DNA from 2 places in the Chryseobacterium sp. MDT2-18 genome. Region 1 is predicted to be linked to the other one. Evidence: riboswitches for the same ligand, from Rfam matches in the RefSeq annotation. Region 1 holds a riboswitch; the other holds the start of a gene.
What was found. A riboswitch is a leader RNA that binds a small molecule or an ion and turns the genes downstream of it on or off. The one in region 1 is predicted to bind cobalamin.
Positions count from the first base shown of each region.

Region 1 (5,348 bases):
TTCATCCAAAGTACCGAAAGTCCAAAACCAATTAAACAGCCTGTAAACATCAGCCAAAAAATCATTTTGTTTTCCTGATCAGAAATTTCAGCTCCGATTTCATTTAGTGAATGAATGAGTAATCCTATACAGCTGAAAATAAAAAATCCGTTATACTGAAAATGCAGGTAATAATAAGTGGAAGCCAGATATAAATTTTGGGGCATATTTCCTGAAGCCATCATATAACTGAGTCCAAAAACGCCGACCGAAGAAATAACAGAGAAAAACAATCCTCCCAAAAACCACGGTTTTGCCAAATCGTGATTATTCCGCAAATCTCTCACTAAGAAAAAGAAGAAGACAAAACCAGTCAGCAAAGCGGCAGTTGAGGCGGCAATGGATGCCCAATAATAGCCATTATAAATAAAACTCGGAATCATCGCGTACGCCGACACCGCATTGACAATCAGTAAAGCATGGTATTTTTTCAACTGTTGTTCAGAAAGAATCCCGTGCAAATACCGGATCATCAGCACATAAATAATCTGTGTAATCCAACCGTAGAAAGCGAAATGAGAATGCGCTTCCTGCACATGTTTCTGATCAACTATCGGCAGTGAATAGGCGATTTTATATCTCATCAAAACACCCAGTACCGCAACGATTAAAAAGTTAAGAACTGAAAACCGAAGCCAAAAAATAATATTCTTCATCCTACAAAATTATGCTGAAAAAACAGATTACGGATATGACTCCCGTCATGATTTAAATGAAAATTTTACCGTTAACAATCTCAAGTTTTCCCTCTTTTTCCATCTTTTTAATGGTCCGGATAACAGTTTCAATTCTCAAGCCGGTCATGTGGGAAAGTTCTTTCCTGGTGTAATTAATCATTATTTTTTCGCCGTCGCAGCCATTCTCACTTTTAAAATCACGCAGCTGCAGCAGAATGCGGTCTTCCGGATTAAACAAAACAATCTGCTTGAGTAAGTGACTTTTTTTAATGGATTTTTTAGCGATAGAAACCGTAAATTCAAAGAGTTTTTCCGGGTGTTCTTTTAAATAAGCAATCAGGCGCTCGCGTTCAATTTTGATGATTTCCACTTTATCAGAACACACTTCTATGTTTCCCGGCACAGGCTCATTTAACAAAATGGCAGGTTCTGCAAAAAAATGACCTTCTTTCACTTTGTGCTGCAAAAGTTCTTTTCCTTTTTCCGTTAAATTAAAAACAGAAAGTTCGCCATGTTTTAAATAAAAAAAGCATTGGGAACGGTCGCCCTCGTGTAAAATAATATCCCCTTTGTAATATCTTTTAGATTCTGCTTTTGTGGTGCTTATTAAATCATCGTCCAATAAAAACTTCATGTTATATCTTTGTAATTCCTTCAAATATACCAAAGTTTTAACAAACTTTTAGGATAATATTACTACAATTTAATCAAAAAACCGCTGAAAACCCATTAGGAATCTCTATTTTTGAATTCATAATTAAAAAAATGTCGAATCAGTTCAATCCAAGAGATATTACCTGGCTTTCTTTTAACGAGAGAGTTTTACAAGAAGCTATGGATGAGTATGTTCCGTTGCATTTGCGGATTCGTTTTTTGGGAATTTTTTCCAATAATCTGGATGAGTTTTTCCGGGTTCGCGTGGCCGGTTTAAAACGGGCGATGGATTTCAAAGATAAATTCATCACGGAATCCTTTTATCAGCCGCCGACCAAGATTCTGCAGAAAATAAATGAAATTGTAATCCGGCAACAGCAGAATTTCGCGAAAACCTGGAAGAAAATTCAGGTTGAAATGGCCGACCAGAAAGTCTTCATTAAAACCGCCAGGAATTTAACCTCCGCTCAGAAACAGTTTGTCACTTCCTATTTTGATGAAGTGGTAGAAAGCAATGTCATCCCGATTTTATTGCATGACAATTCACCCATGCCCTATTTAAGGGACAAATCTCTTTACTTAGGAGTGGCGATGCGGAAAAAAGAATTTCAGTACGAAAGCAAATTTGCGATTATCGAAATTCCGTCGCGAATCGTCGGACGGTTTGTTTTACTGCCTTCGGCCGTCCCCAACGAAAAAAATGTCATGTTGTTAGAAGACGTTATCATTTACAATCTGCCGCACATTTTCTCTTACTTCGGCTATGAAGAGTTTGAAGCGCACTGTTTTAAAGTAACGAAAGATGCCGAATTCGATTTGGATAATGACATCAAAACCACGCTCGCCGAGAAAATAGAAAAAGGAATAAAATCCCGGCGCAAAGGAAAACCAACGCGTTTCACTTTTGATAAATTAATGGACAAAGCGCTGCTGGAATTCCTGATCAGAAAACTTCATTTAACAAAAAAAGACAGCATTATTCCGGGCGGGAAAATTCATAATTTCCGGCATTTCATGGAGTTCCCCGATGTTTTTGAAACCTATAAAAAACCGGTCGAAAGAACCTCTTTTGACCATCCTGAACTGGTAGGAAAAAGAATTACCGATGTGATTCAGAAAACCGATATTCTGCTCACTTTTCCCTACCACAAATACACTCCAGTCATCGATCTGTTGCGGGAATCTGCGATGGATCCCGACGTGAAGTCAATTCAGATTACGGCGTACCGGTTAGCGAGCAATTCCAAAATCATCAATGCCTTAATTAATGCGGTGAGAAACGGTAAGGAAGTGACGGTGATGCTGGAACTTCGCGCAAGATTCGATGAAGAAAACAATCTGAAATGGAAAGAGATTCTGGAGCAGGAAGGCGTGAAGGTTTTAACGGGGATTCCGAATAAAAAGGTTCATGCGAAACTTTGCGTCATTAAAAAAAGAGCCAACAATAAAACCCTTCAGTATGGTTTTGTAAGTACTGGAAACTTCAATGAAAAAACGGCAAAAATTTATGGTGACCATTTGATAATGACTTCTGACCGGGGAATTATGGCCGACATCAACAAAATATTTACCGTTCTGAAAAAACCAAAACAGGACGTGATTCCCGCTTTGAAATCCTGCAAAAATCTGGTGGTTTGTCCGGAATTCATGCGCGAGAAAATCATTGACCATATTGAGAAAGAAATTGAAGAAGCCAAATCCGGCAGAAAAACTTTAATTATCATTAAAGTCAATTCCCTGAGCGACCGGGATTTAATTACCAAACTTTATGAGGCTGCAAAAGTAGGAGTCGTGATCAAAATGATTGTACGTGGGATTTACTGCGCGATTAATCAGAAGGATTTCAAACAGAAAATCCAGGCCATCAGCATCGTTGATGAATATCTGGAACATTCCCGCATCATGTATTTTTACAATAAAGGTCATGAAGATGTCTATATTTCCTCTGCCGACTGGATGACCCGTAATCTGGATTACCGGATTGAAGCCGCCGCAAAAATCACTCAAAAAAACCTAAAAAAAGAAATCAAAGACCAACTGGAAATTCAGCTGAGCGACAATGTAAAAGCCAGAATCCTCGACAAGAAAATGGCGAACGAATATGTAAAAGCCGACACTAAAGAAATACGGTCGCAGATTGAAACTTACCATTATCTGAGAGATAAAACATCGCAGGAAAAGTAAGGATAAGAATCTGAATGTTCAGAAGTTTTCGTGGTATAAAAAATAAACAATACCTTTGCCCTGCTTTTAGAAAAGGGAATTGTGTGCGAATCACAAACTGTCCCCGCAACTGTAAATCACCATTAGTGAAACTGCGATACAACCACTGAGCAATCGGGAAGGTGCAGTTTTGTGAAAGTCAGGAGACCTTACTGAAAGTATTATTATTAAACGCTTTCGGAGGAAGAGTCGTGAATTACTGAACTTTCAGTTCTGTTTTTTTACCTGCATTTTTTCCGATAAGTCATCTTTAACCTAATTATTTTTTATGAACAAAAAATTAATCCTGGTTGGAGCAATGCTTGTCGTAAGTTCAAACATTATTGCCCAACAGGAAACCACGATCGATGAAGTAACAATCGCTTCAAAAACACCACAACAACTTTACAAAACCGGAAAAAATGTAAAACTGATTTCCCAGGAGGATCTTCAGAAATACAAAGGTCAAAATGTAAACGATGTCCTCGACCAAGTAGCCGGAATTCAAATTACAGGAAATTTCAACAACGCTCAGGAGCCAAAATCAATGAAAATCCGCGGTGGGAAAAGCGCCAATGTTTTAATTTTAATTGATGGAATCCCTTTGAAAGACGTTACAGGAAATGATTACAACGCGGCTGACCTTCGGCTTTTGTCTTTAGAAAATGTAGAAAGCATCGAGGTTTTAAATGGAGCATCTTCTGTGTTGTACGGTTCAAATGCTACGGTTTCGGTCATCAATATTAAAACTAAATTTTCTTCGGTGGACAAAATTCAGGGAACTTTAGGCGCAAGAGCCGGTTCTTATGATACGTTTGCGCAAAACTTGGGACTGCGCGGAAAACTCAGTCAGTTCAATTATCAGATTTCCGGATTCAATGAAAAATCCGAAGGTTTTTCTTCTGCTACCGGCGAAAATTTCGATAAAGACGGTTTCGAAAAACAAAATATTAATGCCAATTTTGGCTTTAAAACTGATAATTTCACGATTAATTTGAATGGAGGATGGAATCATCATTTGTTCGATTATGATGAAGGCGCTTTCACCGATGGAAAATACCGGGGAAATGATGAGCAGAGTTATGCCGGAGCAAATGCAAACTTTAAATACAACAAAGGTGAAATCACCTTCAATACAAGGTTTTCCGGAAATGAAAGATTAGGACAGAACTTTGTTTCAAACGGTTACCAGGACCAATTCAGTTATTCTGGAAGAACTTTTTTCTCAGAACTTTTTAATCATTATACCTTTTCTGATCACTTCAGTTTTATTGTAGGACTACAATATGAGACACAAAAATTGGGCGCAAAATCTCTTCCATGGGGTGGAAATTCGATGCAGGATGATTTGATTATGAACGATACCAAACTCAATAATTTTGATGTTTTCGCAACGGCAAACATCAATTATGAAGGTTTAAATCTTGATCTTGGAAGCAGAATGACCGATCATTCCAAATTTGGAAATCATTTCGTGTACAACATCAATCCGTTTTATCTGCATGAAATGGAAAGCACCTATTTCAAAGTAGGATATTCCTTTGCGACCGCTTTTATTGCCCCAACTCTTTACCAGAACTACGGTTCGCTTCCTTACACTTTACCGAATTCTGACCTGAAACCTGAACTCAACTCTTCACACGAAATCGATCTGAGTTTCGGAAAAAAAGACAGAAGTCTGAATGTTACCGCAAGCCTTTTCCAAAGACAGGAAAAAGAAGCTTTTGCTTATCAAACAGTTGATTTTGTTACCTATGCAGGGCAATTTAAAAATGT
Region 1 is NZ_JAUSWQ010000012.1:14,702-20,049, forward strand. Features, by position in the region: gene QF004_RS11825 (hypothetical protein) at 1-695, opposite strand, end outside; gene QF004_RS11830 (Crp/Fnr family transcriptional regulator) at 748-1,350, opposite strand; gene ppk1 (polyphosphate kinase 1) at 1,482-3,554, shown strand; cobalamin riboswitch at 3,570-3,764, shown strand; gene QF004_RS11840 (TonB-dependent siderophore receptor) at 3,862-5,348, shown strand, end outside.

Region 2 (5,348 bases), on a different contig from region 1:
GTGAGGATGTTGGGCAACTGCGTAATCCAAATTGTTCTGAATCATTAACATAATCGATTTTGCCTGCTCCGATTTTCCCGGATATTCTGCAATATTTCTCGCTTTCATTTCATAATCCGGACGGAAACGATACATATAAATCCTGCCGTATTTTTCTAATTCCTCTTTAAATTCGGGCAACAATTCTGCATGAAATTTGGGTTCGAAATAACGCAAAGCGTTTTTCAGAGCGAGTTTTTTTTCTTCGTCAGAAAGAATTTCTTTCCGTTTTGGCGCGTGGTTGATTTCGGTTTCGTAGGGTTTTGGTTGTGGAAGTTCGCTGGGAATCCCCTGTTGAATCTGTTCTTTAAAAGTCATTTTAATATTCAAAGTTGTAAGTTGATTATTCGAAGTTTTAAAGATATTCAAATTAGAAAATACAAAGCAAAGAAATATGAAAAAAGTTCCGGTCTGTAAAAAGAGGAACTTTTATTTCAATTTAAAAATTAAAAAAACCTTACTTTTTGTAGTAAGGCTGTATTAATTACGACAAAAGATCTTCATTTTCTTCTTCGTGATCATCTTCATTATCGCTTCGACTGTAATAATTATTTTCTTCATCTTCAGAGCCAATTTCTTCCATCTCATCATCGGCGCTTGCACCGGGGACATCCAAATTTTCGTCTAAATCACTTTCTTCGGTTGATTCGGCGCTAATTGGATTTCCGTTTCCGTCCAGCGAAATATGTTCTTCCTGATTGAAAATATCATTTTCAGGATCGTAGTTCATCTGCTCCAGCTTTTCTTTTTGTTCATGCGTGTTATTCTGCGGTTTCATAATATAAGATTTGGTGTAATTATACTGCGACAAAAATGATTCCAATTTCTTTGAAAAAAGACAGCTTCAAAAAAACGTAATCCTTTTAATAATTGAAAAAAATCTATATTTGCGCTTGATATTTCAATGAAACAGGTGAATCGTGTGCAAATCACGAACTGTCGCGCAACTGTAATCCGCTGTCGGAAAGTCAGATCCCTACTTTGAAATTACAAATGCTTTCGCGATTTGAAGCAGAAAATTCAACGGACCATTCGTTCAGCTTTTTCTGTTCATTTCAATTATTAATGTTTTAATTCAATAACAATGAACTACGAAGAAAAAATCCAAAATTCCGAAACAAAAGTTTTCAAAGTCGTTTTTCCCAATATTACGAATCATCATAATACCATGTTTGGCGGAACGGTGATGGAAATGATGGATGAAGTCGCTTTTATGACCGCTACCCGATTTGCCAGAAAATCTTTTGTAACGGTAAGTTGCGACCGAATCGATTTCAAAAAACCTATTCCCGCAGATACTTTGGTAGAACTTATCGGCCGGGTAAAATATGTGGGAAACTCCAGTTTAAAAGTGAATATCGAGGTTTATGTGGAACAGATGTACGATGAAATAAGGGAAAAAGCGGTTTCCGGCGATTTTACTTTGGTCGCTATCGGTCCTGACAAAAAACCTGTGAAAATCTTTGAAAGAGAAGAAACGACGAACCAATTATAAATAAAAAATCCACGATGAAGTGGATTTTTTGATGTTATAAATCGTCATCAAGCATTTGATTTTTATTTTTTTCCCAAGCATCACCGTATGCTTTTTCCTGATTTTTCCAGGCTTTGGGAGGAACTGCGTTTTCCGCTTGCAGAGGACGGTCATTGATAATTATTTCGTCTTTTTTGTCGCTTTCGTTTCGAATCACCCGATCGTCAATACCAGGAATTTTGATGATTCTGCTGTCTTTTTTGTCGGTATCTTTATCTTTGTTTTTCATGATAGAAGGTTTATAATGGGATTGGACATTCTTAAACAAATAGTATTCCGAAATGAAACTGTATCTTCTGCAATAAAATGTAAGGAATGAAGAATATCAGTACCGAGTTTTAAAGTGAAACATCTTTTTTATTAAATGGAATTTTTTCTTCCGCATCATTAGAAAACGGTAAAAAAAATCTTTATCATTCCCAAATAATTCTTAATTTTTATTATTAAATTTGCCCTGATTGATATTATGGAAAAAGACAAAAAAAAAACCACCCCAAAACTGGCAGACCAAAACAAAACCCTTTCTAAACCGCGCATATTTTTCGGTATTTTATTTCTCGTGTTTTCGGTAGTCGCTGCCCTGTCGTTCATTTCTTATTTAATGAACTGGAAAGCGGATCAAAGCCAAGCTGGAACCATGTTGGATAAAACCATCAAATCGTCGAACATCTTTGGAAAAATCGGTGATTGGCTCGGCAATATTTTTATTTTTGAAAGCATCGGTATTGCAGCATTTCTGGTTGCTTTTCTCTTTTTCGTTTTTGGAATGATGATTCTGAAAAAAAATTATTTCAAACCGTGGAAAACCATTGGTCATTCCTTGTTTTTCATCTGTTGGCTTCCTATTTTTATGGGCGCACTCACCAAAGGCGACGGCGTTTTGAGCGGCGTTTACGGATTCCAAATCATGGATTTTTTAAATGCTGTTATCGGATCTGCAGGATTATGGATGGTGATTTTAGTAAGTATGGGTTTGTATTTTATTCTGGAATTTAATCTTCGTCCGAGCAGTATTAAAGCAAAACTGAGCAATTTAAATGACAGCACCATCGGTCGTGTCAAAGGAATGATGCCGCGTTCAGAAGAAAATTTTGAAGCTGATGAAGAATTGGAAGAACAGGCTCAGCAGGATGCGCCGAATGTTACGGTGACCGAAGTGAATCCGCAGCAGGAAGTTCTTCATAAAGAAATTGAAACCATTAAAACTCCCAATCAAACCTCGTTTGAAGAGGTTGAAGAAAAAACAACGGTTACTTTAAGTCCAGCTGCTTCTACAGCGGAAAAACCGAATGTTCCTAAAAATGATGATATTGATTTTAAAGTTGAAGTGGCAAAAACTATTGACATCATTGATGAAAGTGACCGCAAATCTCAGGAATTAGTTGATAAACACGGTTATTATGACCATCGACTGGAACTCGCTAAATTCCAGATGCCAACGATCGATTTATTAAGAGATTATGGCAATGAGGAAATCTCCGTTAATAAAGAAGAATTAGAAGAGAACAAAAATAAAATCGTCGGTTTATTGAAAAACTTTAATGTCGGAATTTCTGAAATTAAAGCGACGATAGGACCCACTGTTACGCTTTACGAAATCGTTCCGGAAGCTGGAATTCGTGTAGCATCGATTAAAAAACTTCAGGACGATATTGCTTTGAATCTATCGGCCTTAGGAATTAGAATTATCGCCCCGATGCCTGGAAAAGGAACGATCGGAATTGAAGTTCCAAGAAAAAACCCCTCTATGGTTTCCATGCGAAGTGTTATTGCTTCCCAGAAATTTCAAAATTCAGATATGGATTTGCCGGTTGTTTTTGGAAAAACAATTTCCAATGAAATCTTTATGGCCGATTTAGCAAAAATGCCACACTTACTGATGGCAGGTGCTACCGGACAGGGAAAATCTGTCGGGATTAATGCAATCTTAACTTCTCTCCTTTATAAGAAACATCCGAGTGAATTGAAGTTTGTAATGGTGGATCCTAAAAAAGTAGAACTTTCGCTTTATTCAAAAATTGAAAGACATTATCTGGCAAAACTTCCTGATGGCGAAGATGCGATTATTACCGATACACACAAAGTGATCAATACATTGAATTCCCTGTGTATCGAAATGGATCAGCGTTATGATTTGCTGAAAAACGCTTTCTGTAAAAATATAAAAGAATACAATAAGAAATTCTCTGAGCGAAAACTGAATCCAGAAAACGGACACCGCTATTTACCTTATATCGTTTTGGTAGTCGATGAATTTGCAGATTTAATTATGACCGCCGGAAAAGAAGTTGAGCTTCCGATCGCCAGATTAGCACAGTTGGCGAGAGCGGTAGGAATTCACTTAATCGTTGCAACCCAAAGACCTTCGGTAAACGTAATCACGGGGATGATTAAAGCGAATTTCCCTGCAAGAGCGGCTTTCCGTGTGATTTCAAGTGTAGATTCCCGCACGATTTTAGATTCTCCCGGAGCAGATCAGTTAATCGGGAAAGGTGACATGCTTTACTTTAATGGAAATGAAATTATGCGTTTGCAGTGTGCTTTTGTAGATACACCGGAAGTTGAAAAAATTGCCGAATTTATCGGTGAACAGAAAGGATATGCAAGTGCATTTATGCTTCCGGAATATTCTTCTGACGAATCTACTTCTACAGTGAACGCCTTTGATCCCAACGAAAAAGACGCTCTTTTCGAAGATGCTGCGAGAATATTGGTTTCTACCCAACAGGGTTCTACCTCAATGCTGCAAAGACAACTGAAATTAGGTTATAACCGGGCCGGAAGAATTATGGATCAGTTAGAAGCCAGTGGCGTTGTAGGAGGCTTCAATGGAGCAAAAGCGAGAGAGGTGCTAATCAGCGACTTAAATTCTTTGGAACAGTTTTTGGAAGAATTGCGAAAGTAAATTTTAACCTTAAACAACAGTTTAACTTTAAGGCTGATAATTCAACCAAAAATAAAAAAGAATGAAAACGATATTGAAAAAAATCTCAATTGTAATGATGGTTGCCGCTACCACTGCAAGTTTTTCTGCCCAGAAAATCGATGCGAAAGCAAAAACCATTTTAGATGCCATTGCCACCAGTTATAAAAGCAAAGACAACGTCTATTTTAAATTTGTTTATGGAACGGGAACCGGTAAAAAAGTAACCAAAACCGAACCCGGAATATTTTATTCTGCCAAAGACCTTTATAAATTAAAAATCATGGGTACTGAGCAGATTTTTGATGGAAATAAAATCTACAGCATTTCTGACGAAGACAAAGAAATTACCGTGGCAAAACCAACCGGAAGCGAGCAAATGTTCTCCCCACTTACTTATATTGAACAATACAAAAAAGGATACAACGTAAAATATGCCGGAAAAGTAACGGTAAACGGAGTAAGCTGCGATTATATTAAATTAACCCCGGTTAAAAATAATGGAATTAAAGAGGTCAACCTTTTTGTAAATTCGGCAAAAAAGCAAATTGTAAAAGTGGAACAGTTCTCAAATGACAACGCTGTTTCAGTAATTGCCATTAATAATTATAAAGAAAATCAGAAGTTGAGCAGCACTATGTTTACCTTCAATAAAGACCAATATAAAAATTATTTTGTCACCGAACTTTAGAACACATTAAATCACGATAAAAAAGTCACAAAGGGAACATTTCTTTTGTGGCTTTTTTGGTAAATTTGACTTATGATAAAAAAACTCGACGGCTACGTCATCAAAACTTTTTTCGGCCCGTTTCTTTTCATATTCAGTGTGCTGTTTTTCATTTTTGTGGT
Region 2 is NZ_JAUSWQ010000001.1:408,979-414,326, forward strand. Features, by position in the region: gene QF004_RS01815 (urocanate hydratase) at 1-357, opposite strand, end outside; gene QF004_RS01820 (hypothetical protein) at 524-817, opposite strand; cobalamin riboswitch at 906-1,038, shown strand; gene QF004_RS01825 (acyl-CoA thioesterase) at 1,124-1,534, shown strand; gene QF004_RS01830 (hypothetical protein) at 1,569-1,802, opposite strand; gene QF004_RS01835 (DNA translocase FtsK) at 2,040-4,478, shown strand; gene QF004_RS01840 (outer membrane lipoprotein carrier protein LolA) at 4,540-5,187, shown strand; gene QF004_RS01845 (LptF/LptG family permease) at 5,260-5,348, shown strand, end outside.
Region 2: another riboswitch for cobalamin. It lies ahead of QF004_RS01825 (acyl-CoA thioesterase); the one in region 1 lies ahead of QF004_RS11840 (TonB-dependent siderophore receptor).